DNA from 4 places in the Eubacterium sp. 1001713B170207_170306_E7 genome. Region 3 is predicted to be linked to each of the others. Evidence: riboswitches for the same ligand, from Rfam matches in the RefSeq annotation. Region 3 holds a riboswitch; each other region holds the start of a gene.
What was found. Region 3 has a riboswitch for cobalamin ahead of I2B62_RS17805 (LytTR family DNA-binding domain-containing protein). Riboswitches for the same ligand answer to the same signal wherever they lie in the genome.
Positions count from the first base shown of each region.

Region 1: linked by a shared signal. The riboswitch ahead of I2B62_RS16070 (DUF2284 domain-containing protein) and the one ahead of I2B62_RS17805 (LytTR family DNA-binding domain-containing protein) in region 3 are both predicted to bind cobalamin.
Region 2: linked by a shared signal. The riboswitch ahead of I2B62_RS19685 (energy-coupling factor ABC transporter permease) and the one ahead of I2B62_RS17805 (LytTR family DNA-binding domain-containing protein) in region 3 are both predicted to bind cobalamin.
Region 4: linked by a shared signal. The riboswitch ahead of I2B62_RS01655 (ABC transporter substrate-binding protein) and the one ahead of I2B62_RS17805 (LytTR family DNA-binding domain-containing protein) in region 3 are both predicted to bind cobalamin.

Region 1 covers NZ_JADMVE010000007.1:1,787-7,501, forward strand. The annotation lists gene I2B62_RS16045 (dihydroxyacetone kinase subunit DhaK) at 1-375, opposite strand, end outside; gene I2B62_RS16050 (hypothetical protein) at 451-774, opposite strand; gene I2B62_RS16055 (dihydroxyacetone kinase subunit L) at 815-1,438, opposite strand; gene I2B62_RS16060 (sugar-binding domain-containing protein) at 1,685-2,623, shown strand; gene I2B62_RS16065 (hypothetical protein) at 2,606-3,136, opposite strand; gene I2B62_RS16070 (DUF2284 domain-containing protein) at 3,161-3,766, opposite strand; cobalamin riboswitch at 3,877-4,051, opposite strand; gene I2B62_RS16075 (peptidoglycan DD-metalloendopeptidase family protein) at 4,406-5,715, shown strand, end outside.
Region 2 covers NZ_JADMVE010000012.1:12,350-18,064, forward strand. The annotation lists gene I2B62_RS19670 (L,D-transpeptidase family protein) at 1-1,028, opposite strand, end outside; gene I2B62_RS19675 (energy-coupled thiamine transporter ThiT) at 1,235-1,909, shown strand; gene I2B62_RS19680 (energy-coupling factor ABC transporter substrate-binding protein) at 2,129-2,449, opposite strand; gene I2B62_RS19685 (energy-coupling factor ABC transporter permease) at 2,451-3,203, opposite strand; cobalamin riboswitch at 3,369-3,498, opposite strand; gene I2B62_RS19690 (leucine-rich repeat domain-containing protein) at 3,918-4,763, shown strand; cobalamin riboswitch at 4,800-4,962, shown strand; gene I2B62_RS19695 (TetR/AcrR family transcriptional regulator) at 5,075-5,715, shown strand, end outside.
Region 3 covers NZ_JADMVE010000008.1:136,784-142,498, reverse strand. The annotation lists gene I2B62_RS17815 (ABC transporter ATP-binding protein) at 1-923, shown strand, start outside; gene I2B62_RS17810 (MATE family efflux transporter) at 938-2,329, shown strand; cobalamin riboswitch at 2,365-2,527, shown strand; gene I2B62_RS17805 (LytTR family DNA-binding domain-containing protein) at 2,931-3,650, shown strand; gene I2B62_RS17800 (ATP-binding protein) at 3,685-4,983, shown strand; gene I2B62_RS17795 (cyclic lactone autoinducer peptide) at 5,138-5,287, shown strand; gene I2B62_RS17790 (accessory gene regulator B family protein) at 5,287-5,715, shown strand, end outside.
Region 4 covers NZ_JADMVE010000001.1:307,432-313,146, reverse strand. The annotation lists gene I2B62_RS01670 (glucose-6-phosphate isomerase) at 1-141, opposite strand, end outside; gene I2B62_RS01665 (ABC transporter ATP-binding protein) at 405-1,178, opposite strand; gene I2B62_RS01660 (iron ABC transporter permease) at 1,178-2,233, opposite strand; gene I2B62_RS01655 (ABC transporter substrate-binding protein) at 2,236-3,306, opposite strand; cobalamin riboswitch at 3,482-3,657, opposite strand; gene I2B62_RS01650 (class I SAM-dependent methyltransferase) at 3,709-4,365, opposite strand; gene I2B62_RS01645 (DUF6144 family protein) at 4,396-4,977, opposite strand; gene I2B62_RS01640 (Uma2 family endonuclease) at 5,288-5,715, opposite strand, start outside.

The DNA.
Region 1 (5,715 bases), on a different contig from region 3:
TAATTTAGTAGCTTCCTTCATGGTTTTGTTACCTGTGAGCATGTCGCCCGCATGGTTTAAAACAACGAATAAAACGCCGTGGCCTTTGTCTGCCATTTTTAAAGCTTCGATGCAGGCCTTATAGCCAGGTGCTGCAAAAATATCCCCGATAACGCAGATGTCAACCATGCCTTCACCCACAAAGCCTTCGATGGCCGGTTCATGGCCAGCGCCGCCTAAGGTTACAACGGTTACGCGGTCTGCGTCTTTTAATTTTTTGTTTACGACCAGGTTGTTTCCTGTTACTTCGATGATATCCGGATTTGCCAGTTCCAGGCCTTCCAGTAATTCAGATACGATGTTTTCCGGCTGGTTTAAGAATTTTTTCATTGTCATTTTAGTATTTCCCCCTATTAATTTAGATTAAAAAATGATTTTGCTTGCTGCCAGTTTTCTTTGAAAAACTGGACCTTACTTCATTTCCATGAGTTCCAGAACAGTGCCGTGTACGGATACAAAAGCGATGTCCAGGGTTTCATCTACGGCCATTCTTCCGTTTAAGACGGTGGCGCCTTCTTCTTCGATGAACTGGTCGATGTTTGGTACTTTATAGGCAACATGTGTTTTGTTGACAACATCCGGGTGAAGGGGTGTGCCCTCTTCAAAACGCAGGTATTCAAATTTCAGGTCGTTGTTATCTGGGCCGGAGATATAAACCTTCAGGCCTTCGGCGTAATCTTCGGGCAATACGGTTTCCTTTACAGGAACGCCAACGTGCATGATTTCATATTTCATTTTAAATTCCTCCTGAGAATCTTAATAAATTAAAACGTAATTAAAGGGCATAGCCTTCTGCCAGGCCTTCGTAGAACAGGGCAAAGGATACGGAGCCGGGATCAATATGGCCGATGGCCCGGTCGCCGATGTAGCGGGCGCGTCCGTACTTTCCGAGCATCTCTGAGGTTGCATTGGAGCCTTCACGGGCAGCTTTGGCAGCCTGGTTCAGGACTTCCTGAGTGATTTTGTCTGAGTTTCGGATCACCTCGGTCGCAGGGTAAATGGCGTCCATCATGGATTTGCCGCCGGGCTTTGCGCCGGATGTATCGAAAAATTCTTCATAGGCGCCAAGCAGGATGGTTTTGATAAAGCTGTCGGTATCCTCGCTGGGGTCGGCCGCTTCGGCCATTCCGCAGATAAAGGAGCCAAACAGGGGAGCTGCGGAGCCGCCGCTGATATCCTCAAGGGTATCGTTCAGGGCTTCCAGCGCTTCTTTGAGGTTGGTTTCTTCGTTCCAGGCATCGACTTCTGAGATCATGGCCTTGGCGATCTTCTCCATGGTGGTTCCATGGTCGCCATCACCGAGCTCACAGTCCAGCTTGGTTAAATTTTCGACACTGCTTTTAATTTTATTAGCAGATGTCAATAACATGTTCTTGATTTTTAAGGTTTCTACTGGCATACGCTCACCTCCGGTATCGGTTTCAACTTGCTTATAGAATATCACTGGATTTAACATTTGTCAATAATAAAAACGTAAAATAATTTAAAAACATTAAAAATCACCCTAAAAACAGAAAAAATGAGGGATTTATTGACAAATGTTAAGTATTGCGGGTTTTGAGTCTTAAAAGCAACAGATTGACATTTGTCAAAAAATAGAGTATATTTAGAAAAAAGCTGTTGACATTTGTATAAGGAGAGCATCATGAAAGAGAAAGAACTGATCCGTCTTATTACTGCGGCGCAAATGTATTATGAAGAGAATATGACTCAGGCTGAGATCGCAAAGTCCATGGGGATCTCGCGGCCCTCGGTCAGCAATCTGCTGAACAAAGCCCGCAGAGAGGGGATTGTCAAAATTGAGATTAAGTCCTTTGACAGCACCAGCATTGGAAAGAGCCGGGAGCTTTGCAACCGCTTTGGCTTAAAGAGCTGCCAAGTTGTCAGCTGTACGGAGGATAAGAATGAAACTCAGGAGCGTCTTTATGAAGCCGCTGTGGATTTCCTTCTGGAGATTCTTCCGAAAACCCGTATCCTGGGCCTTGGCTGGGGTTATAACATCAGCCGGGTCATTGATATTCTGGCGAACAGGGAGCTCGCCGGACAGTACAGCGGAAAGGTCTGCCCTCTGATCGGAACAGCGACAGTGCCTCATAAGGGCTATCACCCCAATGAGCTGGCCACAGAGTTTGCCCGGAAGACGGGCTTTGAGGCGGACTTTTTAATCTCGCCGGCCTTTCCCACGACCAAGCAGGAGCGGGATTTGTTTGTGACCACGGATAATTACAACAGTATTCTGGCTCTGTGGAAAAAGACGGATACCGCGCTGGTGACCCTTGGCGGCTATCCCTGCGTGCCGGATCATGCCACCGCCCTGCGCTTTGGGCGGCGTTTGATCACGGAGCGGGCAACCTCCAATATTCTGTCCTACTTTTTTAACTGGAAGGGGCAGCAGATTAAGGGAGAGGATGACTTCGCCATCCAGATTCCCCTGGCGCCGCTTTCCAAGATCAAGAATTTCATTGGCATTGTGCCTGTCGAGGCCAATGTGGGCTCGGCCATCGGCTGTCTGAACACGGGGTTTGCGCGCCACCTGATCATTGATGAGGAAACGGCTGAGAAAATCTTAAAAACGGACGTATAGCAGATCACTGCCAAAGCTTTCCTCGGTCTGGCCGTGGCGGTGCCTCAGGATAAAGGCAGTCAGCTCCCGTCCGCCAATCCGCCGGGTATCCCGTATGCCGTCATAGGCTGCGAGCAGGGTCTGGAGCTCCTCTGTATACTGGGGAAGAGGCCTGCAGGGCTGTCTGGTTTTGAGGGACAGGGAGATAACGCCTGCGTTAAAAAGGTTGATGGTAAAGTCCACTCTCTTTTCACCCGCGGAAAAGGCACTCTCCAGCAGCAGCTCGGTTATCCGGCAGATATCCCGCTCTCGCACAAAGGAGGACATGGGATAGAAAACTACAGGGTTAAAGTCAATGCCCTTTTCCAGGGCAATGGCCTGAAACAGGGAAAGAACGCCGTCCAATGCGCAGTAAGCTTTGGTCGCTTTTTTTCTGAGGCTGCTGTACTTTTCCTTGAGTGCGTGGAAATCGGAAACCGAAACGGCTGGGGGCAGGGGCTCGGTACAGGAAGCGGGGGTAATGGTCAGGTTCATGGTGGTTCTCCTTTCTGAATAGGGTTAAAACAGGGTAAAGCTGAAATAAGTGACGGTCTCGGGGCCGTTATTGTAGGAAAGTCCGGTTTTGCTTGCCAGGTCCATGACCACGATGCCGTAGCCCTCCACCGATGGAAAGATCTGGTCAGGGTAACGGCAGGGGGCATTGGGATAGGTGCACTGGCCGCAGAGGATACAGCCCTCCGTGGAGAGCACCAGCGCGCCGGGATAGTGGGCTCTGAAAAGCCGGGCAGCCTTGGCTGTGGCGGCCTCATGGAACATGCGGGCCCGGTGCCAGCCTTTGAAATCGTACTGTCCCTTTAAATCGGTGACCGTTGAAAGCAGGCAGACGTTCTCATAGGAGCGGCATTTGGTGACGCAGCTCTCATAGCTGCCCACTGCCGGCGGGCAGGCCCAGGTGGCGCCATAATGGCCGCACTGGTTGCCCTCGCACAGGAGCCTGGTGCCCATGGAAAACAGCAGGTCGCTGGTTTTGGCAAAGGCATATTCATGGATACCGAACAGCCCGCGTTTATCCTCAAGCTGGCGTTTGATGGTCATCAGGCTTTTGATGGCAGTGTCGCCTTTAAATTCCTTGGCTGGTTTTGCCTGTTTTTTTATTTCGATCAATGGGAATACCTCACCTTCATTTAGTGTAATAAAAAAGCCTTCTCCGGCTAGAGAAGGCAAAAAATACGGAAGGATTGGGAACGTATCTCTTAAATAACTCTAAATCGGAGTGTTTTAAGAAAACATTATGCCGGTCTTCTGGCTCTACAATGGCATTCCTCTTACCTTCCCATCCGGCGGACAGTGGCACACAAGAGGACATTTTGTATTACAGCTGCGATTACAGCAAAGGAATTTCACCTTTTTCCCATTTACATAATGTTTACAATATTAAGTTATCCCTATCATATCCCTTTGATTTTCTTTTGTCAAGGTTTATTGGGCCCTGGCAGAGGATTTCCCGTAAATTTTTTTTTAACAACAAATTTTTCCTCTTTCTTTTTCGGTTAGATGTAAAGAAAAAAATACTTAAAATTTGCTAAAGGTGCTCATGACGCCTTAAATAAACCTAAAACACGTATATTTTAATGAATTTTTCATAAAATATTAAGTAATTTCGGTTAAGGTATTGGCAAGTGCCAAAGGATATGTTAAAATATATCTAAATTGTAAATAACTTTACAATTTGGTCAAAATTATATAGGAGGGTGGTGATTAGGCATTAGCAACGAAAGCCATCGCTCAAGTGGCAAGTTTCAGATGTTTTTTAAGAAGCTTGCGCATTACGCCAAGCACTTGAGCAAAAGAGAAAAAGTCGTATTCACAGGTTTCTGTGTAGCGCTTCTTCTCGGATTCTTTTCTTCAACCTGTCTTGGTTACAAGGTCATGGTTGACGGAGAGGTTTTAGGCTATACCAAAGATGCGGCTGTGTTTACACAGAGTCTGGATCAGGTAGAGCAGGATATGCGATCGAAAACGTCGATTGAAACAGCATATGTCTACAATGATATACAGATTAAAAAGAGCATCACATTTAATAAACCAATGTTGTCAGAGGAAGAATTTACTGATGCATTGAACGCCCAGAACCTTCGGGTCGGCGTTCATGGTGTAGAATTAAAGGTTGACGGACAGGAAGTCGGTAACTTAGCTTCATCAGACCAGGTACAGGCCGGTATTGCAGGTGCAATTAATAAGATCGGTAACGTACAGGGTACAGATAAGCTGGTAAAATGCGACATCCAGAGTGACGTTGTAGAAACGCCTAAGAATTTTCCGCTCGAGGACTTAAACAGTCCGGACGAGTGCGCTAATCTTTTAGCAACAGGTAATACTAATCCGAGTAAGAGTGAAGAGAGTACGAATGCTCCAATCCAGGTAGCAAGCCGTGGTGGAGCCGATGTGGCAAGAGACCAAAGCGATGAGCCAGCCCAAGAGGAAGCTCCAGCAGCTGAAGGTACCGTTGAAAATAATAGTAATGAGAATGTAGAAAACCAGAATAATGAGACTGAGACAAGCTCCAGTATCTTAAAGATTAATCTGACTAAAACATCTACTAAAAAAGAAGACATACCTTTCCAGACCGTTGAGCAGGAAGATCCGAATGTATATGTTGATCAAACTGTAGTTACACAGCAAGGTGTGAACGGAGAACTTGATAAGGAAGTCGAAACCGTCTATGAAGACGGAAAGGTTGTGAGCGAAACGACCTTATCCGAAACAGTTGCGAAAGAGCCGGTGGCTCAGATTGTTTCAAAGGGAACCAAGCAGTACCCGACCATGTCTTCAAAGAAAGACAACTTTATTTTACCGGCAACCGGTAATATTTCCGCTTTAGATAAGCCAGGAAGCCATGCAGGCTGCTTTGCAGTGGACATCGCGAACTCAATGGGGACGCCGATTTACGCACCGCAGAGTGGTACGGTCATCCGGGCAAGTGATTTTGGCGGTTACGGATTATGCGTTGACATTATGATGGACGATGGAAAAACCGTCCTGAGAATGGGTCATAACTCCGAATTTAAGGTAAGCGTTGGTGACCGGGTTCAAAAGGGCCAAGTCGTAGCGTT
Region 2 (5,715 bases), on a different contig from region 3:
TCCACTGCCAGCCAGGTATTGATGGTGTTTTTATCCAGCACCTCTGTGGCGTCGCCAAAGGTATAGGTGACCGTGGCGTTCAGGTATTTGTTCATGGTGTCCATGGCCTCTTTAACTTTAGCGGACTCCTTAGTAAAGGAAGGCTTTTTATAGCAGTCGGCCGCTTCCAGATCCAGCTCAGTATCACCGGATAAGATAGCGTTTTTCACGGCTTCCTTGAGCTTGGCAGGATCCAGCTCGTTGCCGGTAACCTCAGGCTCGATGGCGTAGCTCGCGCCGTTAAATTTAGGATAGGCATTGGCGACCTTGACGACCTCGGCGCCGGATACGGCCTGAAGCTGGTTCAGGGCGCTGATGAGCTGGGCCTCGTCATAGCTGAAGGTTGCCTCCAGATCCTGACGGCCCGATGGAAGCAGTGACATCGGCCAGGTAAAAGCATTCTGGTCGTTTAGCATCTGGGAAATCTTGCCATCCGAAATGTAGCGCATGTTGACCTGATCCGCGGCAATGGTTTCGGTTTTTTCGCCGCGTTCTTTTAACGTTAAGGTGTGTGTGGCCGCGTTCTGCTGCATTTCTTCATCGACCTGGGCCGCAGTCTTTCCAGTGACGTTAAAGCCGTTCATGGTGGTGTTAAAATAAAAGCGGGTGCTGAAGTAAAAGCTTAAGCCAAGGTAAATGGCCAGAATAACGGCGGCACCAATGCCGATGCCAATCCAGACCTTTTTATGGCCTTTCTTTTCAGGCATATCCGGCGGCTCCCCGCCATCGCCTGAATCCTTGACCGTGGTGTCATCATCGTCGTCAAAGCTGAGAACCTCGCCGACATCAGGACCGGCATTTTCCGTCTCGCCCTCCGGCGGCTCCGGGGGATCAATGATGGTTTCCGCTTCTGCCTCCGGCGCTGCGGGCTCATCAATTATCACCTCATCCTCCGGGGGGACAGGACGCTCAAACAGAGAGGCGTTCTCAATTGCCTGCTCTTCGCGGGTACGCTCCTCGCGCTGATCTTGTAAATTCTTTTCATCCATAAGATTAAATCCTCTTTTTTTGCAGTATATAGTTGATTTTATCATTTTTTTGGGTAAAGGTAAATCTTTAATTTGTGAATATTAAGCCCTTCCCGAAACTTTAAGAATTATTTTATCCCCAGGTCTGGTTGACAGCCTGGCTTTGGGAAACGTATAATAAATACGCCTGAAACTTATAACGCTGTATCTTTGGAGGTAAGCAAATCATGCTTGAATTTTTTATAAAGCCCGTAGCGTCTGACGGCGGTATCACCTATCTGCCGACAACCGCGGGATACGCTGTGCTCATCGGTCTGATGGCAGTGGTGCTGGTGACCGCCTCGCTGGCTGCCGGGAAAACCGAACACCGTCAGATCAGTACCCGGCATCTGACCTTCTGCGCGGCGGCCATTGCGCTGGCAGTGGTGGCATCGAACATTAAAATCTTCCATTTGCCCACCGGCGGCTCTGTGACGCTGTTCAGCATGCTTTTCATTACGTTGACGGGCTATTGGTACGGCCCCAAAACAGGAATTCTGGCGGCCATCGCCTACGGTATTCTGCAGATGGTGATCGACCCCTTTATCTTATACCCCCTTCAGGTGCTGGTCGATTATGTGCTCGCCTTTGGTGCGCTGGGCTTATCCGGTTTCTTCAGCCAGTCGAAGCACGGGCTGATAAAGGGATACCTGGCCGGAATCTGCGGCCGCTACGTGTTCGCGGTGCTGTCCGGCTGGCTGTTTTTCGGCTCCATGGCCTGGGAGGGATGGGGTGCGCTGCCGTACTCAATGGTGTACAACGCGGTCTATATTTTCTCGGAGGGCGCGCTGACAATGATTCTGCTGGCTGTTCCATCGGTATCGAAGGGACTGGCCCGTGTGCGGGAGATTGCGGAAATTTAAAACGGATAATCTTGCTTAAGGCAGGATACCGCCGCAAAAAGAGAAAGAAATCACCACCCAGGCTGTGAAAACTCGTCACAGCTGCACTGTCCAGCGTCAAGCGTGTGGACAGTACCATTACTGGTGTAGCAGTAAAACAAAAGAGGCTTCAAAAAAATAAAACACGCCGTGTGAGCGTGTTTTATTTTTTTGATATCTATCGGTTTTTAGGCTGAGGGCTTACAGCTCGGCTTCTTCCTTGCCAAGCTTTTTCCGCTCAACCAGGCGGCCCATAAAGAAAGCCAGAATACCAACGCCAATCCCGGTCTGAAGGCAGAAAATCAGAGATTCTACCTCGCCAGGCAGTTCACCGTTGATCATGGTCTCAAGCACAGGGGTGAACCAGGGCTCGTATTCGCCGCCCTGAATTTCTTCAATCATTGTGCTGCCCGCGTCGTCAGAACCGCCAAATTCAGCGCCCTGAAGGGCAAAAAGTGGTACGACCACCAGTAAAGCCACAATCACCAGGAGAACGATCACTAATTTTTTGTTTTTGCTCATTTTACACTTCCTCCGATGCTAAGAAGCCAATGGATTTGAGTTCCGGGCTTGCGTAGGTTTCTAAAGCGATAACGATAATAACCGTTAAAATCCCTTCGATGATGGCCAGCGGCAGCTGAGTCGGGGCAAAGACACCCAGGAATTTTACAGCCGATGCGGCCACACCGCCCTGTTCAGAAGGATAAGCCAAAGCCAGCTGGAAACTGGTAATACAGTAGGTGAACAAATCCCCAAGCGCGGCGGCAAGAAAAACGCCAACCTTGCGGTTAACCTTCAGCTTCTGGCAGAGCTTGTAGATGCCAAAAGACACAAAGGGGCCGGCAATGGCCATTGAAAAGGTGTTTGCGCCAAGGGTGGTTAAGCCGCCGTGCGCCAGCAGGATGGCCTGGAATAATAAGACGATGATGCCAAGAATACTGACCGCGCTTGGTCCAAATAAGATGGCCCCAAGACCTGTACCCGTCATGTGGGAACAACTGCCTGTTACAGAAGGGATCTTGAGTGATGAAATAACGAAAATGAAAGCGCCAGCCATGGCCAGAAGCGTAATGGATCTTCTGTTGCCCGTCAGGGTTTTCTTAATTGAGAAAAACCCGGCAGCTAAAAAGGGAATACAGATAACGCCCCATGCAATGCAGTACCCCACAGGAAGATAGCCCTCCATAATATGCATTGCGTTTGCGGCGGGTACAATCCCGAATACAAGCGCCCACGCGCCCAGCAGTGTGACAAACTTTCTTTGGTTCTTTGTCATTTTTACCTCCTCCAAAAATGAATTTTACCGGGCTACGATTCAATCAACAGGACAGCAGGGCGAAAAAAAACCGCTTACCAGACGGATAAGCAGTGAAAGTACGAAATAACGAATCCTAAAACCTTATAATTTCGTCCTGACACTCAGTTATCTCCTCGTAACCAAATGTATTGCAGTTTTAATGATCAGCATCCTGACTTGACTTGCGTCTCACAGTGGCGGGACCGTTTGGGATTTACACCCAATTATGCTTTAACCATCGTTTGTGATGGAAACCATTAAAGTGCGCCGGTGTACCGGCTACGCTTTTAATTATAGCACCTTGTTCCATAATGTCAATAAGAAAAGTTGAATTTTTTTAAAAAAGAGCAGAAATAATTATACACATACCCCCTATATGTATTTTGAGCGTTCAAGTTAAGAGTATAAGAAAAAAATATGGATAATCTTAAATGCTTTTTGATTATTTGACAAAATCGTAAAAATAAACTACAATAGGTTCTGAAATTGACTTTCAAAACTTTTTATATATAATTAATGCGTTAAAATAAATATAAGAAACAAAACAGCCGTTTGAAGAATAAAACCATTATATGGAAATAAAAGAAACATTTCGGAAGTTTTATTGTTTTGACTTATGAAAAGTTCCTGCCGCAAGGATAAGAGCAATGCGGCTGAAAGTCCAGTCAGAAGAAGAAATTTTGGAGGAAACAGATGAGTGAGAGCGCAAAACGTATCGAGGCTTTTTCAAAAAAAGACCTGCCAAAGACAAATATCAAACGTGTCAATATTCCGGAAGGCTTTGAACGGATTGGCGTAAACGCGTTTAAAAACCTGACAAAGCTGAAGGAGGTTAGAATCGCAGAATCCGTGAAGGAGATATGCGGTCATGCCTTCGAGGGATGCACCATGCTTTCCGCCGTCAGTCTGCCCTCAAGCCTGAAGCTTTTGGGAGAGGCCGCCTTTATGGAGTGCCGCCGAATACAGTCGCTTGAAATACCCGGGGGCGTCCAGTCCATCAAGGACCGCACCTTTAAATTCTGCCGCGGCCTGGAAAGCATCACCCTGCCGGACAGGCTTGCCCGGATCGGCGAGAATGCTTTTTACAACTGTGATAAGCTGGCGCGCATCGAGCTGCCAGATACCATCGAAAGACTGCCCTTCAGAACCTTTTACATGTGCAAAAGCCTGGAATCCATCCGGTTTTCGCAAAATCTAAAATATATCGGTAAAGAAGCCTTTGTGAATTGCAGCTTTCAGCAGCTGGAGCTGCCCGAGAGCCTGGAAGTTATTGAAGAATCCGGATTTTTGAAATGCAAGAAGCTCACAGCCCTTAAGCTGCCCAAAAACGTTAAGACCATTGGAAAATGGGCGTTTCATGGCTGCCCCAACCTCAAGAAGGTTGAGATAAGGCACGATCCCGATGAAGTGGGCGAGTGGATCTTTAACCGGAACGATGTGACCGTATATTGCTACGAGGGCTCCAAAATAGACGTCTATTGCAGGCAGTACGATTATAAGGTCCACTATATCCAGCCGGATTTTCGATGTAATTCTTGACAAAAAGCATTTGAAAAGCTATGATGAAAACAATTAAATAAAGATTTTATCCTGTGTAATGGGAAAAGGGTGGGAGACCCTTGCTGTAATCGCAGCTGTAATACAAAAAGCCAGTCCGGAAACCACTGCCAGTGCGGCGGGAAGGGGATGTGGATGATATTGTAAAGCCAGAAGACCAGCACAGAGATATGTTTTAAACTCCGATTTAGAGTGACAAGACAATTCCAGAGCCCTCCTTAGACGGCCGCTGTTTTCCTTCTCTGAATCCGAGGAGGTTTTTTAATTGCGAAGCAAAAAAGGAGAGAACCGCTATGGCGATAAATCTGGAAGCACCGGAAGGAAAAAAGGAACGGACCAAAAAGGGGAAACAGACCCATGAAAACATCCTGCACCAGGCCAAGGAGCTGTTTTATACCCGCGGCTATAACAATACCGGAATGACAGACATAGCTGCCAACGCCCAGGTGGGCCTCGGCACCCTGACCTATTACTTTAACCGAAAAGAGGACATTGTCGACGAGATCATCAACACCTATTTTATGCGGCTCTATGATTTTGTGGGCGAAAACTCAGATAAGGCAAAGCTGCAGTATGTTAAGTACTGTACGGCCATGATTCTTTTTTACACCGGCATTGTGGAAGACCCTCATGTCATGAAATTCTATTACGAAATCACACTTCGGGACTGCAATAAAATAAAGCGCCTGATGGTTTTAAAGCTGTTCAGCCGATCCGCTTTAGAGTATTTTAATAAAACCTATACCGAGGAAGACATGGAGGCCTATACACTGGCTTTTTACGGCGCCCAAAAAGAAATTTTCATCCGATACTACGAGCGAGAGCTGCCCTTCAAGGCTAAAAAGCTGGTAAAATCAATCGTGTACCACATGTTCCGGCTCCTCGATGTTGATAATGATACGTTAAAAAACAGCATGAAAGACGGCTTTGTTTT
Region 3 (5,715 bases):
AAGAGCTGACCAAATGCTTCCATGCCCCGGGCGGGCGCATGCTCAAGGCCTGCGACAGTGTCAGCCTGGCAGCGCGGCGCGGCGAGACCCTGGGCATTGTGGGGGAGAGCGGCTGCGGAAAAAGCACCTTTGTTAAAATGCTGGTTCAGCTTGAAAAGCCCACCTCGGGTGCGATATACTTTAGAGGAAAGGATATCGCCGGATTCTCGGGAGAGGCGGCCCGGCAGAACCGCCGGCATATCCAGATGGTGTTTCAGGATCCCGCCGCCTCCTTCAGCCCAAAGATGCGGGTGGGGGACATCATTACCGAGCCCCTCATGAATTTTGGCATGATTACCCGGAAACAACGGGCTGAAAAGGCCTTGGAGCTGCTTGAGATGGTCGAGCTGGACGCGGATTTTATGAGCCGCTACCCCCACAACATGAGCGGGGGCCAGCTCCAGCGGGTGGGCATTGCCAGAGCTCTGGCCCTGAACCCGGAGGTGCTGGTCTGCGACGAGGCCACCTCGGCCTTGGATGTTTCCATTCAGAAGAAAATCGTGGCACTGCTCACCCGGCTTCAGCGGGAAAAAAACATTGCCATGCTCTTTATCTGTCACGATATGGCCCTGGTCCAGAGCCTGAGCCACCGGCTGGCCGTCATGTATCTGGGCAATATCGTGGAGACTGTGCCGGGCGGGCAGCTGTGTGAAGCCGCCATGCACCCCTATACTCAGGCGCTGCTGGGGTCTGTGTTCTCACTGCATATGGACTGCTGTCAAAAGATCGAAACCATTGACGGCGACCCGCCGAGCCCGCTGGATTTACCGCCGGGCTGTCCCTTTGCCGGGCGGTGTCAAAAATGTATGCCGGTCTGCAAAACGAACAAGCCTGTCCTGAAGGATGTGGCGCCAGGCCACCAGGTGGCCTGCCATCTCTATTAATTAAGGAAACCCATATGGAAGAAACCCGTGAAATCCCGTTAAAGGGCCAGATGACCGAGGGCAGGATCGGGCGGCAGCTGCTGCTGTTCGCCCTGCCCCTCATGTTCTCCAACCTCTGCCAACAGCTGTACAACACCGCGGATGCCGTGATCGTCGGCCGTTTGGTGGGAGCAGACGCGCTGGCAGCCGTAGGCGCAAGCAGCCTGCTCATCACCTTTATGATCTATTTTTTTATCGGCCTGTCTATCGGGGCCAGCGTGCTGATTTCACAGTTTTTTGGCAGCCGAAAATACGATAAGGTGCAGGAGGCTGTACACACCGCCGTAGCCCTGAGCCTGGTGTCCGGCCTTGTCCTCACTGTTCTGGGGCTGGCCTTTGCGCCGGCCATGCTGCAGATGATGAACATTCCCGAGGCCGGGCTGGCATACGCCGTACCCTATATCCGCATCTATTTTCTGGGCATGATCCCCATGACCCTTTACAACATTGGCAGCGGTGTCCTGCGCGCTGTGGGTGATTCCAAAACCCCGCTGGCCTGTCTGGTGGTCACGGTGGTGCTGAACATCGGGCTTGACCTGCTCTTTGTGGGTCCGCTGGGCATGGGTGTTGCCGGCGCTGCGCTGGCTACTGCCCTGGCCCAGCTGGCCGCCGCTGTGCTCATTGTCATTATCCTGCTGAGGGCCGACCCCATCTACCGGCTGCGGCCAGCGAGAATCCGGTTTCACGCTCAGACACTCAGGGATATTGTGCGCATCGGCCTGCCCGCCGGCCTGCAGTCTGTGCTGGTCTGCTTTTCCAATGTGGTGGTCCAGTCCCAGATCAATACCTTTGGGCTGGAGGTAATGGCCGGCTTTACCGCTTATATGAAGATCGACGGGTTTCTTTTTATGCCCATTGACGCCTTCTGTCTGGCCATCTCCAACTTCGTGGGCCAAAATATGGGCGCGGGACACTGGGAGCGGGTGGTGAAGGGCAAGAACGTCTGCCTGCTGCTGTGCGTTGGCGTGACCCTTGGCCTGGGCGTAATGATTATCCTGAACGCCCGGTTGATCCTGGGCATGTTTACCTCGGACGAGGCAGTGGTTTTAAACGGTATGCGCCAGCTGTACACCGTGGTGCCCCTTTACGGCATCTACGCCGCCGATCAGGTGTTTGTGGGTGTTTTGCGGGGTGCCGGAGCCACGGTCATCCCCATGGTCATTACTCTGGTGTGCATGTGCGGCCTGCGGCTGGGCTGGATTTTTACCACTCTGCGGTTTGTACACGACGCGCGCATGATCTACCTGAGCTATCCGCTGACCTGGATCGTGACCGGGGCAGTGCTTGTGCTCTATTATTATAGAGGCGGCTGGCGGACGGAAAGGGTCCGCCTGAAAAATCGTAAAGAATTAAAAAGAAGCTGTTGACAAATCCGCCCAAAGAGCGTATGATGAAGTTAATTAAATATTGAATGATCCTATGTAGTGGGAAAAGGGTGTAAATCCCTTGCTGTAATCGCAGCTGTAATGCAAAATGCTTTCTGAAAAGCCACTGTCAATGATGATGGGAAGGCGGAAAGACGATATTGCTGAGCCAGAAGACCGACATAGTGATTGGTTCTTAAAAGACTCCGATTTAGAGTGCTTAAGAAACGAAACAAAACCTTTACCATCCAGTATAACTGTGTTCGTTCATCCCTCTCTGAATCCGAGAGGGATTTTTTTATGGAATTTAAGGACGGTCGCCTTATCATTCGTATTTAATTAGATCTCATAATGCCTGTTCCATCAGACAGGTGTCATTAAATCCTCTTTTCAGTCAGCGAGGCTGAAAAACCCTCCCTTTTTTAGAAAAGTCCCAAACGCCGGGGCTTTTCTTTTTTTGAAAAAAATGTTAAAATTCTGGTTTTCAAAGCGTCATTATATGGTATAGAATATTTGGTAGGAATGAACTTCATCACGCCTTTTTATAGGGTGTTAGAAGAAAATATGATATAATGAAAGAAATATCGGAAAGGCAGAAAATGGGATGATTAGAATTGGAATTTGCGATGACAATGCTTTAATTGCGGAAAAGCTTGAGGCGCTCATCATCAAATATGGTGAGGAACACAGTATTGATGTGGAGACGTATGTTTATCATGACGGCAGTGAAGTGCTTGAGGACCGTATCCAGTTTGATATCCTTTTTCTTGACGTGGAGATGCCCGGCACCGACGGAATCGACACGGCCAAGCAGATCCGCAAATGGGACGCCCGGGTAAAGCTTATCTTTATCACCAGCTATACCCATTACATGCGCAACGCCTTTGCCGTGCACGCGTTTGAGTATCTGGTCAAGCCCTTTAACACCGCCAAGGTTAACATGGTGCTGACCGAGGTTTTTGATTTTATCGAGAAGGAAAACAAGAGCCACGACGTCTCGCTGATGATGGGCGGCGAGCTGAAAGTCTTTGCCAGCAACGATATTTATTATTTTGAGCGCGTCCGGAGAAAGATCAAAATGAGCACCACCCAGGGCGATTTTGAATTTAACGGCGTCCTGTCAGAGATCATGGAAAAGGTCGGGGACTTTGATTTTGAGTACTGCCATAAAAGCGTGATTGTGAACCTGTTCCACTGCAAGCGCATCGCCGGGGCCGACCTGTTCCTGGATAACGGCGAAACCCTACCCATTGCCCAGAAACGCGCCGTGGAATTTAAGGCGCGTCTGTTTGATTATATTGAGGAGAATTTTAAGCTGCTGTAGCGGATTGGCTTAAGAGATACGTTCGAGGAAAAGTATGGATAATGTGTTTTATTGGGGAAATTTGATATTGTGGTACAGTATATCAGGATATGTTCTGTTTAAATTTATGTTTAAACTATTTAAGAAAAAATACACTATGTCAATTTATGTGCTTTCTTATTTTATGTTTGTATCTTTTGCGATTATAGTTAATCAATTGAGAATTCCTTTGCTGAAAAGTTTTTATGGATTATTAGCGACCTGCTTAGTTGGAATTTGTTTGTTTGATGCACCAATGAAAAGAAAAATTGTTGGTGCAAGTTTGTTGTTTTATTTATATATGTTTATTATGGACACCATTTCTGTGTTAGCTTTTTCTGTTCTTAGCGGTAGAACAATGGAAATTATTATGGGAAATAGTGCCGCGTTATTTTTTTCAGGTTTGGCAAGTCAAGTGATGCTTTTGTGTTTTTATAGACCTCTTATTGTAATAATGAAAAAGCATGAATTTGGTAAAATAGCAACACAACAAAATATCTTTTTAATAATCTTAGCACTTTTTGAAATTTTAATAATAGATTATATTTCTATTATCATTGACACTTCCATTACAAGTGTTGTTTTAACTATTTTGAGTGTTGGATTTTTAGGATTAGATATTTACTTGATTTATCTTTTTGAAGCTATTTCTCAAAAATATACTTTGGAAAATGAAATGAAACTAAGAGATCAGCAATTGTCTATGCAAAATAACTATTATCATAATATTGAAGCCCAATATGATCATTCTAGGCGATTGATTCATGATATGAAGAATCACATGCAAACCTTAGAGGAATTATATATTTCAGGAAGTGGTATTGAAGCTAAGTATTATGCGCAAACAATTTTAGAGAGTATGGACGCTCTTTCAGGCCGTTTTAAATGTAAAAACCGTATATTGACAATTATTGTTAATGATAAAATACTAAAATGTGATGAATTAAGAATTGAGTTAAATATTGAAGTGGAAGATATCGATTTTAACTTTATTGATCCTTTTGATATGACCACAATTTTCTCGAATTTGCTGGATAATGCGATTGAAGCATGCACTAAAATTCCCATAGAAAGAAGAATGATTGTTTTAAGAGTCTTTAAATTCAATCAATTTGTGACTATCAGTATCCGCAATCAATATAATGGAGAGTTGGCTTGGGATAAAGATACCCTTGTATCTACAAAAGGTGGTAAGCATATGGGATTAGGACTTAAAAACGTCGAATCAGCCGTGGAAAAATATGATGGTACAATACAACGAAAAAGTAATGATGAATTTTTCGAGGTGAAAATTTTATTGTCTCCTTCAGCGTAAAATAGACACATGATTTTTTACTTCAGACATAGGTATGATTAAATAGACAAGGAAAAAGACACTTCAGATAAAACGGATTGAAGCTCTTACAAGAAGACGCTAAAATAAGTGTAATCAGCTGATGTATTTGTTTATTAAATTTGAGGTGTCTATTATGAAAAAAAATAGCTTAAAAGATAAACTGTTTAAGGTCGTCGAAAAAACGGCCCGCCAGGAAGCCATTAAAAATGCCAATACCGCATGCTGGCTTTTCAACCACCAAGACAAACTTCCCGAAAAAGTTAAGGATCTGCGTAAGTTCTAATGATTGGTCGGGGTGCAAAATGGACGGTTAACCGTCTGGTCGCGCACCGGATCATCGATTTAGATGATGTGGAAATTTACCAGTTTGGGCTGGAATCAGCCATGCTCAAAGCAACTCACTACGCATCTATGCTGCTGGTGGGCCTTATTCTGGGCATGCTGCCGGAGACCATTCTCTTTTTAATTGTTTATGCGGCCATCCGCGCCTACGCTGGCGGTTACCACGCCGACACACGCGGGGTCTGCTATCTGCTGTCATGGATCACAATACTTTCTGTTTTACTCGTTGCTCGGTTCTGCCCGGCGGGGGCGGTTGCGGTGGTTACCGCGTCGCTTACGCTGTGTGCTTTTCCGGTGATCTTCAGATGGGCGCCGGTTGAAAACAGCGCGAAGCCGCTGGACGACGTCGAGTGCACCCATTACCGGAAA
Region 4 (5,715 bases), on a different contig from region 3:
GTAATCATACCAGCCTAAGAAATCACTGCCGGGGCCTGTTTTTTCCTTTAGCATTTTGTCCGCCAGGCTGATCTGTGCCGCCTTGTTGTCCAACTCTTCCTGAGACAGTCCCGCATAGGAATAATCAAATCGAATACTCATATTTTATCCTCCTGATAAATAATTAATTTAAACATTGGCTTTCACTATTTGTACAGTTACCTTATAATTGTAATATAAGCAGCGAAAAGATCAAGCAAAATCACCGAATTTACAATTATTTAATTTAGCACAAGATAGTAATCGTTTTACATGCTTATTATAGCATAAATTTCATCTGATTTAAAAGCCTTTCTTTAAAAAATATACCCGCCGCGCTGCTTTTTATTGACAGCGCGGCGGGCAGACCGGTATTCCTTTAATTTTCAGCCGGCGCACCGCTTGGGAATCACATACTGTTTATCCTGATAGGCGGCAAACGCGACCCGGACGTCAAAAATGCGCTCCAGGCTCTCCGTGTTCAGAATGTCATCGGGATGGCCGGTGGCGTGGATGTTTCCGTCCTTCATGAGCACCACCTGGTCGGCAAAGGTGACCGCTGTGTTGACGTCGTGGATCACCGCCATAATCGTCATGCCCTTATCCTGGCAGAGGCCTTTTACGATCTCCATGGTTTCCAGCTGGTAACGCAGGTCCAGGTTGCTGGTCGGCTCGTCTAAGAGCATGACCACCGGCTCCTGGGCCAGCGCGCGGGCGATAAAAACCCGCTGGCGCTCACCGCCGCTCAGCTGGTTCAAAAGCTTGGTGCTGTAAGCGGTGAGGGACATCTTTTCCAGAACTGACCGGACAATCTCATAATCGGCATCCTTCATTTTTCCCTTCATATGGGGCACGCGGCCGGACAGCACCATCTCAAAGACATTCAGGCCGCTGTCCTCCACCTCAGTGCTCTGGGGCACATAGCCGATGAGCTTGGACTTTTCCTTTTGCGGCAGTCTGAGAAGATCGGTGGTATCCAGGCGGATCTCGCCCTCTTCAGGCTTCAATATCCCGTTAACACACTTGATCAGCGTGCTTTTGCCTGCTCCGTTGGCCCCCAGCAGCACGCACAGCCTTCCCGGCTCCACGTCGATGCTGACCCCCTTTAAAATCCTGGCCTTTCGATAGCCAAAGCTTAAATCTCGAATTGTCATTTTCATCAGACCAACCGCTCTTTCTGTTCTTTTACAATTAAATAGATAAACACCGGCACCCCGATAAAGGAAACCACAATGCCCACCGGAATGATCACCGGCGAGACCACCACGCGGCCCACGGTGTCCGCCGCGATGAGCAGGATGGCGCCCGAAAGCGCCGTCAGCGGTATGAGCGCCCGGTAGTCGCCGCCGATCAAAAGCCTGGCGATATGCGGCGCCACCAGTCCCACAAAACCGATAACCCCGGTAAAGCTGACAATGGCCGAGGAAATAAGCGTGACCGCAATGCCCGAAAGCAGCCGCAGCCGCATGACATTAACGCCCAGCGCCACCGCGCTTTCATCGCCGGTGGACAACAGGTTGTAATGCCATGCAAACCGGATGATAAACGGAAAGGTCAGGAGCAGAATGACCGAGACCACGATGATCTGCTCCCAGGTGATCTCCGAAAGGCTGCCGAAGGTCCAGTGGACAATGGCGGACAGCTGCTGCTCGTTGGACACATACTGCATGCTGGCGTTCAGGGCTGAAAAGAAATAGTTGAGGGCAATGCCGATCAGGATGATCGTTGTCTTGCCCATGCCCTTGGCCGAGGCGATGCCGTACACCATGGCGGCGCAGATAAAGGAAAATACAAAGGCCATCAGGACTGTGCCCACCTGGTTGCTGCCAAAGGGCATAAAGCCAAAAATAATGGCCAGCGAAGCCCCAAAGGCCGCGGCGTTTGAAAGCCCGGTGGTAAAAGGGCTTGCCATCTTATTGCCCGTGATGGCCTGCATGACCAGCCCGCTGATACCCAGGCCCACGCCGGAAACCAGCGCCATGGTGATGCGCGGCAGGCGCAGCTGCATGAGCACGGTGAGCTCGGTCTGGTTCAGGGCCGCCGCGCCCATAAAATGGCCGCCGGGCAGCAGGGTGGCCAGCACCCGCCCCACGGTCACATTGGCAACGCCGACAAAGCAGCTGGAAAAGGCAGCAATGACCAGAAGGATCACCGCTGCCAGCATCAGAGCCGCTCGTTTTTTGTGATAGGCCTTTAACGATGGCTGCTTTTCCATAGCTATTGATGCTTAACCTGGAAAACGTGTCCCTCTACCGGATCAACTCCCTGGATTTCCATCCATTCGTCAAAGATCGCGTCGGGGTCAACATCCTTCATCTGTTCGGGATACAGCCATTTCGCGGTATAAACGGTTCCGATCATCTTGCCCAGTCCGCCGGCGCAGAAGCCAGTGGTCACATAGAAATCGTCATTCTGGACGGCCTTTAAATCGGACCAGCCCGCGCGGCTCAGCATTTCGCTGGAGATGGTGCTGTAATCCTCAGCTGTCGGCGGCGTGTAGACACCGGTATTTTTGAGGGCCGGGCCGGACGAGGTCTTGATGATGAGGTCCGGATCCTCCAGCAGGATCTTTTCCGGGTCGATGGTCTTTCCGGTAATGGTAGGATCGCCGAAAATATTGACACCGCCGGCGTTGACCAGCATGCTGTTCCAGCCGTCATTGCTGGTTCCCGGGATACAGGTGGTATTCGGGTCGCCGTATTCCCAGTACACCTTTTTGCTTCCCTTGACGTCCTTGATTTTTTCCGCCACCAGATCCATATTATCCTGGTAGAATTTGGTAAGCTTTTCGGCTTCCTTTTCCTTGCCGAACAGCTTGCCCAGAATCTCGATTTCCTTTGGCAGCTCGGCGTTATTATAGCCGGATACCACGACCACCTGAATGCCGAAGGGCTCCAGTTTTTTAATGTCCTCTTCCCAGGTGCCGTTGTCCGGAGTAATGAGTACCTGAGCGCCCAGCTCAGCGATCTTTTCATAGTTCAGCTCGCTCTGGCCCTTGCCGATGACATTTTCCGGGTCGAACTGACTCCAGTACACTCGGTCCTGGGCCGTATTCTTATCCACGGCCACCACCTTGTCAATGGCGCCGATCCCACGGATCAGCTCAGAATTGTAGCGGTTGGCCACCACCACCTTTTCAAGGGGCTGTGGAATGGTTACCTCACGGCCTGTATCGTCCACCACGGTAATGCTCTCCGCCTTTGCTGAATCCCCGTTCTGGCTGCACCCGGCGAATACCGGAACCAGCAGAAGCAGCGCGCACATCAGCGCAATCACTTTCTTTTTCATCTTTTCCTCCATTAAACTGAAATTTTATGTCAAATCCTTTTGGATATGAACATCTCCCCGTGGAAAACAGGCCCGCCCGGTTTTTGGTAAATAAAAAAACCGATAAGCACTCTGCTCATCGGTCCCATTTTCCGAGATTTCGTTTATTCAAACACGCCGCTGCATTATCCCCCTGCACGCATTTCTTCTTTAAGGCAGGTCTCCTGGCTTACAGCTCGTCCGCGGCCCGCCTTCCCGGATTGCTCCAGTGGCTTTCAGGCTTTGTCCCTGTTTACAGTGATGGGTTCGCACCGGATTTTCACCGGTTTCCCTATTCTCTTATTGCTAAGCACCTCAAAGGTTATTCATTTTTTATCATTATACCTGCTTCCACCATGCTTGTCAATATCCAATCGGCCGGATTTATTTTCGGACCATAAGGCTCCAGTGGGTGCTGTAGTCCTGCGGGGCCTCAAGGTTATGGACACAGGACTCTCTCAGGCTGTCCTCAAGCTGCCAGTCCTTAAAGAAACGCTGGATGTCTGCCAGATCCACATAGAGGTGGGGCACGCCCGTCTCAGTACCGCTCTTTTCCGACAGCAGGGTGTTGGCGTCAATGCGCCGGCTGCTGTCTGCATGCTCGTAGCCGTAGCTGCTCTTGGAAATGAGCGTGAGGAACAGCTCGCCGCCCGGTCTCAGCACCCGGCGGATTTCCGCCAGAGCGACCTGAAAGCCCGCAATATCCGTATGGTAGATGACATTGTAGGCCAGGGCACAGTCAAAGGTGTTGTCCTCAAAGGGCAGGTCGAGCATATCGGCCACGCAGGCCGTGAGGGGAACCTGCTCCTCCCCGGCCCATTTTTGGGTGTGCGCAACGCCGCACTCGGACAGGTCGGCGGCGGTGACCTCAAAGCCTTTTTGAGCCATGTAAACCGCGTGCCGCCCAAGGCCGCAGCCCAGATCCAGAAAACGCAAAAAGCCCCTGCTCTGCCAGCGCTCCGCGAGATAGGGACTCTCCACACAGGGGGTAAGCCAGTAATCCGACTGGTTTTTCTCCCAGTCCCATGCTTTTGATTTCATTGGTTTTAACCTCCTCACATCTGTTTTAACTTAAAGGATTCCTGTAATCTTCAACAGGCAGCAGTCATGCCCCTGCTTGATGGTCTGGAGCAGCTCGACCTCTACCGGCCGCTCAAATACGGCTTCAAAGAAGGCTTTGCTGTACCCGGCGGTGCAGTAGCACCAGGTCAGGGACGGGGAGGGCTCTGCCTTTTCCAGCATGGGGCACTCACAAGTAAACATTTTGGTATACAGCGCGTCTCCCTTGATGCGCCAGCCCGCGCCGCTCTTGTTGAGGTGGCTGACAAAGCGTTCCAGATTCTGGCCGTTGGACTGGTACAGCGCTCTGAAAGCCTCAGCGGTTTCCTCCAGCCGGCCGTTTTCGTTGCAGTGGCAGCCCATTCTTATTTTGATAATGGTCTCCCGGTCAAAGCTTGCCTCCAGCTCCTCCGACAGGCGGTTTACCCACTCGGCCCTCTCTTTGGGCGTTGCTCCCGGCCGCAGCGGGACACGGCGGACCAGCGCCTCTGCCGCTTCCCGGGAGACGTTTTTCTCAAGACTCTGGCTTAACCGTTCCAGCTCCTCCTGCTCCAAAAACGGACTGACCGTTTCCGGCATACTAAAATTTTTCATGCTTCACCTCGCTTGAATTATTTCTGTTTGATTTTGACTATCATTATAGTACAGGTTGACCTGAATAACAACAAATGCGCAGAGAAAGGCAATTTTTAAGAATTTATTAAGCCCAATAATATTTCGTTAGCCGACGCTTTTTGACCGACTGATAAACCAGAGCAGCAGAAACAGGAAGCATGATTAACAGAATCGTAAAAAAATCATGAACCGGCGAATGGGAGGAGCCTGTCAGCCCCAAGACGCGCCCAGAAGCAAAATCTTACAAAAATTAAAAAAGAATCTCAAAATAATGAGATTCTCTGCTGTCTTACTCAAAAACAGCCTTTAGCGAAACACTCAGATCCTCAAACACTTTGGATTCCAGGGTATCCTCTGCAGTGAATTCTGCAGCGGTTTCATGCTCAAAATAATGAACGGTGACAGCCTTTACCTTAGGGTTCACGATCCAGTATTCCCGAACGCCGGCCAGCTGGTACTTATTGAGCTTGACGAAAAGATCGTTGCGGTAGGTAGCGGGGCTCAGGATTTCAATGACAATGGCAGGCGGGCCCTCATAACGCTGGTCGGTGAATTTATCCGGGTCGCACAGCACGCTGAGATCCGGCACCAAAACATCTTTATTCAGGCGTATTTCCAGTTCGTTGTACACTTTGCATTGTTTTCCTGTCAGGTAAGTCTTTAACGCAAAGTAAAGATTTCCTGAAATATCATGGTGCGCGACATTTGGCCGTGGTG